Regions from separate parts of the Acidovorax sp. M2(2025) genome, predicted to be linked through region 1. Evidence: predicted binding sites of a transcription regulator. Region 1 holds the regulator's gene; the other holds the start of a gene.

Region 1 (3,409 bases):
ATACTGGTGCAAGGCGCTTGGTGCCTTGCACAGAACATTTCAATCTTGAAGGAGTGAGCCCATGTCTACCAGCACCGCACTTGGCGCTGCCGCACCCGCCACAGCACCGTGGTGGAAGTTTGGCCATGTCTGGCTGATCATTGCCGGCCCCGTCATCGTGATCATTGCCGGCTTCGTCACACTATGGCTTGCGCTGTCGCGTCCTGATCCCGTGGTGGCGGAAGACTATTACCGCCAAGGGGTGGAGATCAACAAGACGCTGTCCGAACCCAGCAAGAGCCTGGCTCCCGCCATGAAGGCCCGCAACCACGCAGCCACGCCTGTGCAGGACCAGCCTCGCTGAATTACACTGGCCTGGCGACTGGCTGCTTGTGCGTTTTTGCAGGAGACAAACCAATGTGGACGCAACGCCTGATGTGGATTGCCTGGCCCGCCTTTCTTATGGCGGCGGTGATGGAAATGCTGGTTTTTGCGCTGGTGGATCCGCAGGATCTGCACTGGTTCGGACAACCGCTGGCGCTCTCGCGGGAAGGGGTCTATACCCTGGCGTTTTTTGCGTTCTGGGGAATTGCCATGGTGTCCAGCGCGCTGACCACCCTGCTGGCGATGTCGCCTTTCGAACTCAATCGCTGCCCGGTGCCCGAGGGCGACCGTCCAGACGATTGCCGCAAAACGCCTTCCTGCCCCTGAGCGGGCGGGTGGGGTTACCGCCCCGCAGCTCCGTCAAAAAGACGGTGTGGCGCGGTGGATGCGCCTGGGATTGCAACGGCCAGTTGTGCCGCGCGATTTGGTCGCGCTGACTGCAGTGCCGCTAACGTGTCAGTGGCAGGCTTGCTGGTTGTTCACGATGCGCCTGAGCGCGTCGGTATTGAGGATGCGCACATGGCGCTGCTTGACCTCGACAGTCCCTTCTTCCACGAACTTTGAGAACGTGCGGCTCACCGTCTCCAGCTTGAGGCCCAGGTAGCTGCCGATCTCTTCCCGCGTCATGCGCAGCACTAGCTCGGACTGGGAAAAGCCACGGGCGTGCAGCCGCTGCACGAGGTTGAGAAGAAAGGCCGCCAGGCGTTCTTCGGCGCGCATGCTGCCCAGCAGCAGCATCACGCCGTGTTCGCGAACGATCTCTCGGCTCATGATCTTGTGCACGTGGTGCTGCAGGGCCGTGACCTCGCGGGAGAGTTCCTCGATGCGGTCAAACGGCATCACGCACACCTCGGCGTCTTCCAGTGCGACAGCGTCGCAGGTGTGGTGGTCATTGACAATCCCATCCAGGCCAATGATCTCGCCCGCCATCTGAAAGCCCGTCACCTGGTCGCGGCCATCTTCCGTCGCCACGCATGTCTTGAAGAAGCCTGTGCGGATCGCATAGAGCGAGGTAAACGACTCGCCGTTGCGGAACAGGGTGCCCCCGCGTTTCACCTTGCGCCGCACGGCAACCACTTCATCAATTCGCTGCAGTTGGTCCTCGCTCAATCCGACCGGCATGCACAGCTCGCGCAGGTTGCAGTTGGAGCAGGCGACTTTGATGGTGAGCGGATTCATAGACACAGGTGCTGATAAGAGTTTCGAGCATATCGTCGCGCATGCCCACGGGTGGTTCCAGAGGCCCTGGTAGCGACTGACATGCATCAAATTGTCGCTGTTCGCGTTATGTCATTGCTTGATTCAGGTCAAGGACGCTGGGTGCAGCTTACGGCACAGTGAAAAGGTACGCAAGGAATTTGCCCATGACCGCTGTTTCGCCCGACCTTCTGCGCCGTTTTGACGTGCCAGGGCCCCGCTATACCTCTTATCCAACGGCTGACCGCTTCGTGGAAGCTTTCGGACAGGACGACTACGCCCTCGCGCTGGAGCAACGGCGTCTGGGCTCCATGACGAAAGCGCTGCCGCTGTCGCTGTATGTGCACATACCGTTTTGCGAGTCGCTATGCTACTACTGCGCTTGTAACAAGATCATCACCAAACACCATGACAGGGCCGAGGTCTATCTCCGGTACCTGAGCCGCGAGGTGGATCTGCACACGGCCCGCTGCGGTACCGGCCAGGTGGTGAGCCAGCTGCACCTGGGCGGTGGCACGCCCACGTTCCTGTCGGATGATGGCCTGCGGGAACTGATGGCGATGCTCAAGCGGAGCTTCTCGCTGGCGCCCGGGGGGGAGTATTCGATCGAGGTCGATCCCCGTACCGTGGACGCGCAGCGGCTTGCCCTGCTGGCCGAGCTGGGCTTCAACCGGCTGAGTTTCGGTGTGCAGGATTTCGATCCCGAGGTGCAGAAGGCCGTGCACCGCATCCAGCCTGCCGAGCAGGTGTTCTCACTGGTCGAGTCGGCGCGGTCGCTGGGATTCGAGTCCGTCAACGTCGATCTGATCTACGGCTTGCCGCGCCAGACCCCCGAGTCGTTTGACCGCACGCTGGCCCAGGTCGCGCAACTGCGTCCGGACCGCATCGCCCTGTATGCCTACGCCCATCTGCCGGAGCGCTTCAAGCCCCAGCGGCGCATCGTCTCCGCCGAGCTGCCCACTGCCGCGGGGAAGGTCTCCATGCTGTCCCGCTCGCTGGATGCTTTCATGGACGCGGGCTACGTTTATGTGGGAATGGACCACTTTGCGCTGCCGGAAGATGCGCTGGCTGTTGCCAAGCGGCAGGGCCGCCTGCACCGCAACTTCCAGGGGTACAGCACCCAGCCCGACTGCGATCTGATCGGGTTGGGCGTGTCGGCCATCGGCCGGGTCGGCGCCACCTACAGCCAGAATGCCAAGACGCTCGACGAGTATTACGACCTGCTCAACCAAGGGCGCCTCCCCGTGGTTCGCGGACTGGCGCTCACCCGCGATGATCTGGTGCGGCGTGCGGTCATCATGGCATTGATGTGCCAGGGCGAGTTGCTGTTCGAACCCATGGAACAGGCGTGGCTCATCGATTTCCGCAGCTACTTCGGCCCCGAGCTGACGCAGTTGGAAACCATGGCCGAACAGGGGCTGGTGGCCATGCGCCCTGATGGGATCGAGGTGACGGCCATGGGCTGGTTCTTTGTGCGGGGGATCGCCATGGTGTTTGACCGCTATCTGCAGGCCGACCGCAACCGCGCCCGTTTTTCCCGCATCATCTGAGCCCCATGAACGCTACGACTGCCACCACCGCCCTGCTGATGGGACTCGTGGGCGGGTCCCACTGCCTGGCCATGTGTTCCGCACCCTGTGGTGCGTTGGTCGGGCAGGGCGGTGGGCATGCGTCCAGTGGGGAGGTGGGGGAGCAGCCCATCCAGTGGGTACCGCAGGGCGGCGTGGTCCGCCGCGGCATTGCGTTTCACCTGGGCCGCCTGGCGGGGTACGGCGCTGCTGGTGGGCTCGCGGCCCTGGCCATGGACAGCCTGGCGTGGCTGACGCAGCAGACGGTGGCATTGCGCCCG
Region 2 (3,409 bases), 1.1 Mb from region 1:
CCCAGCCTGTTCCTGCAGGGCATGGCGGGCAGCCGCCTGCCGATTGCCGTGGCGCACGGCGAGGGCTATGCCAACTTCAAGTACCGCGGCAACGCCGCCAAGGCCGTTGCCGCCATGCGCTACGTGGACCACCACGGCCGCGCCACCGAGCAGTACCCGTTCAACCCCAACGGCAGCGCCGGCGGCCTCACCGCCGTGACCACGGCGGACGGCCGCTTCACGGCCATGATGCCGCACCCCGAGCGCGTGTTCCGCAACGTGCAGATGAGCTGGACCAGCGAGGACAAGTCGCAGTTCAGCGGCTGGATGCGCATCTGGCGCAATGCGCGCAAGTGGGTGGATTAATTGGGGCATCCCCCTGAGCGGTTGCGCCGCTCGGTGCTGGTCGCCAGAGGCGACAGCTCTTCGGGCTGTCCAAGCCTGCGCAGGCAGGCTCGGAGCCGCAGCCCTCAGCCCCTTCTCTCGAATGGCTTCGCTATTCGGGAAGGGGGACGCAGCCAGCGCGGCGGGGCGGCCCTTGCGCGGCTGCCCTGGCGCTAGGGCGGCGCGCTTCTGACGGACAGTGGGCGGTGGTTCTGTTTCAACGGGGCTTCGGCCCCGTTTTTCATGCGGTGTTGTCTGGCGCGGGCCTGTCTTGGCGCGTTGCTATAGTCGGCGCTTTTCATTGATTCCCAAGGACTCCCCATGGCCGCTGGCAGCTTGCTTGCCCTGCTCGACGACATTGCCACCATCCTGGATGACGTGGCCCTGATGACCAAGGTGGCGGCCAAGAAGAGCGCGGCCATGGCGGACGATGTGTCCGTGATGACCAAGGTGGCCGCGCAGAAGACGGCGGGCGTGCTGGGGGACGATCTGGCGCTCAATGCCCAGCAGGTCACGGGCGTGCGGGCCGAACGCGAGATCCCGGTGGTGTGGGCCGTGGCCAAGGGGTCGCTGATCAACAAGGTCATCCTGGTGCCGCTGGCGCTGTTGATCAGCGCGTTTGCCCCCTGGGCCGTCACGCCCTTGCTGATGGTGGGGGGCGCCTTCCTGTGCTTTGAAGGCTTTGAGAAGGTGATGCACAAGGTGCTGCACGCCGCGCACGAGGATGCCGCCGAGCACGAGAGCCACGCCAAGGCCAATGCCAACCCGGCCGTGGACCTGGTGGCGTTTGAAAAGGAAAAGATCAAGGGGGCCGTGCGCACCGACTTCGTGCTGTCGGCCGAGATCATTGCCATCACGCTGGGCACGGTGGCCACGGCGCCGTTCCTGCAGCAGCTCACGGTGCTGGCGGGCATTGCCGTGATCATGACGGTGGGCGTCTACGGCCTGGTGGCTGGCATCGTCAAGCTCGACGACCTGGGCGTGTGGCTGCGTGGCAAGGGCAGCCAGGCGGCGCAGGCCATGGGGGCGGGCATCCTGCGCGCGGCACCCTGGCTCATGAAGGGCCTGTCCGTGGCGGGCACGGCCGCCATGTTCCTGGTGGGCGGCGGGATCCTGGTGCATGGCGTCCCCGTGCTGCACCATGCAGTGGAGGGCGCCGGCGCGGAGGCGGCGGCCTGGCCGGCCGGGCCGGTGTGGCATGTGCTGGTGCCCAATCTGCTCAATGCCGTGGTGGGTGTCCTGGCGGGCGCCCTGGTGCTGGCGGCTGTTGTGCTCGTGCAACGCCTGCGGGGCAAGGCCGCGGCTTCCTGATGGGTATTTGTGACGGCGGTGCGCAGACCTTGAGGTAAGGCAAGGTCGGAGGGGTGATGGCGCAGTCCAATGCATGCACGGGGGTCGTCCCCGTCCAACCGATGCGAAATCACCATGAAAAAAACTCTGCTGGCTGTAGCCGCTCTGTGTGTTCTGTCTTCTGGCGCTGCGATGGCGCAACAAGCAGAAGGTCCCTGGATGGTCCGCGCCCGCGCTGTGAACCTGGACAGCGCCAACAAGGACAGCACGGGCCTGGGTCTGACGATCAATGACAAGACCATCCCCGAAGTCGACATCACCTACTTCTTCAACAAGAACATCGCTGCCGAGCTGATCCTGACGGTGCCCCAGAAGCACACGCTGCGCGCTGGCGGCACGGCCATCGGTTCCCTCAAGCACCTGCCCCCGACCCTCACGGTGCAGTACCACTTTGACATGGGCGGCTTCAAGCCCTACGTCGGTGCCGGCCTGAACTACACCCGCTTCTCCAGCGTGAACCTGCCCGCTGGCGTGGACATCGACCGCAACAGCTTCGGCCCCGCTCTGCAAGTTGGCGTGGACATTCCCCTGTCCAAGAACCTGTACCTGAACTTCGACGTGAAGAAGGTCTACATCAAGACCGACGTGAGCGCTGCTGGCGTCAAGGCCGGCACCTTCAAGGTGGACCCCGTTCTGGTGGGCGTGGGTCTGGGCTGGCGCTTCTAATTCGCGTGCCGGGGCCGGGTGGGCCCCTGCATTCGCGGATAGCAAGAGTTCTTCCAAGGGGAAAAAGGCTGGCGCCTGCGCCAGCCTTTTTTTTGTGGGCGGACGCTTAGAACGTGTCGACGATCTCCCAGGGGCGCACAGCGGTCTTTGCGGGATGGGATGCAAGGCGCGGTGCGCCGTGGATAGCTCGGCTATCCACAAGCGCCGCAACGCCGCAGACCGCCCGCAAAGGCCACTGCCCGAAGGGTTGGAGCGAAATCGGGCGATTGGACGCCCCGGCTGCTTGCATGGGCACGAGCCCATGCGGCGCAACCGAAGCATCCACTCATCCCGATTGCGCTCCAACGCGATCCCCTGCGAGATCGTCAACACGTTCTTAGGGCCGACACTGGGCATTGGCCTACAAGCGGGCACGGGGCAAATCCCGCACAATGGCCGCGGTGGCACGGCGTGCCGCTGGCGCCGTTGATCTCCGATGACCACCCCGCCGCTTGACACGGCGCTTGACCACCCATGCTCCTGCCTCGCTATACCGACATCACGCACGGGCTTGCCCGGCGGCCCGCACACATCTCCCCCAAGTACTTCTACGACCAGCGGGGCTCCGAACTGTTCGAGGCCATCACCCGCTTGCCCGAGTACTACCCCACCCGCACCGAAACCGCGCTCATGCGCCAGCATGCGCAGGCCATTGCGCGCGCCGTGGGGCCGGGGCGCGTCCTGGTGGAGCTGGGCGCGGGCAACTGCCAGAAGGCCCGGGCGCTGTGCGCGCTGATCCGGCCGGCCTGCTTCGTGGGGGTGGACATCTCCGACGACTTCCTGGAAGAGGCCGTGGCCGGGCTGCGCGCGGCGCTTCCCGGCCTGGATGCGCGTGCGCTGGCCGGGGACCTGACCCAGGGCGTGGACCTGCCCCGCGACATTCCGCGCGCCGGGCGCCTGATCTTCTACCCCGGGTCGTCCATCGGCAATTTCGACCCGCCCCAGGCGGTGGAACTGCTCACCCACATGCGCGAGCTGGTCGATGCGGACG

The links. The regulator FNR, encoded in region 1, switches genes on or off when oxygen is low (the NO sensors DNR and NnrR bind a similar motif). The targets are predictions, from matches to a motif close to TTGATNNNNATCAA.
Region 2: a site for FNR is predicted at 1,704-1,717, ahead of ACOYR3_RS14875 (OmpW/AlkL family protein). Genes of this name have one in related genera too.

The regions. Positions count from the first base shown of each region.
Region 1 covers NZ_CP186262.1:2,079,892-2,083,300, forward strand. Annotated here, with positions in the region: gene ACOYR3_RS09655 (FixH family protein) at 62-343, shown strand; gene ACOYR3_RS09660 (hypothetical protein) at 397-690, shown strand; gene fnr (fumarate/nitrate reduction transcriptional regulator Fnr) at 820-1,542, opposite strand; gene hemN (oxygen-independent coproporphyrinogen III oxidase) at 1,728-3,110, shown strand; gene ACOYR3_RS09675 (sulfite exporter TauE/SafE family protein) at 3,116-3,409, shown strand, end outside.
Region 2 covers NZ_CP186262.1:3,203,413-3,206,821, reverse strand. Annotated here, with positions in the region: gene purL (phosphoribosylformylglycinamidine synthase) at 1-345, shown strand, start outside; gene ACOYR3_RS14880 (DUF808 domain-containing protein) at 685-1,674, shown strand; gene ACOYR3_RS14875 (OmpW/AlkL family protein) at 1,789-2,379, shown strand; gene egtD (L-histidine N(alpha)-methyltransferase) at 2,893-3,409, shown strand, end outside.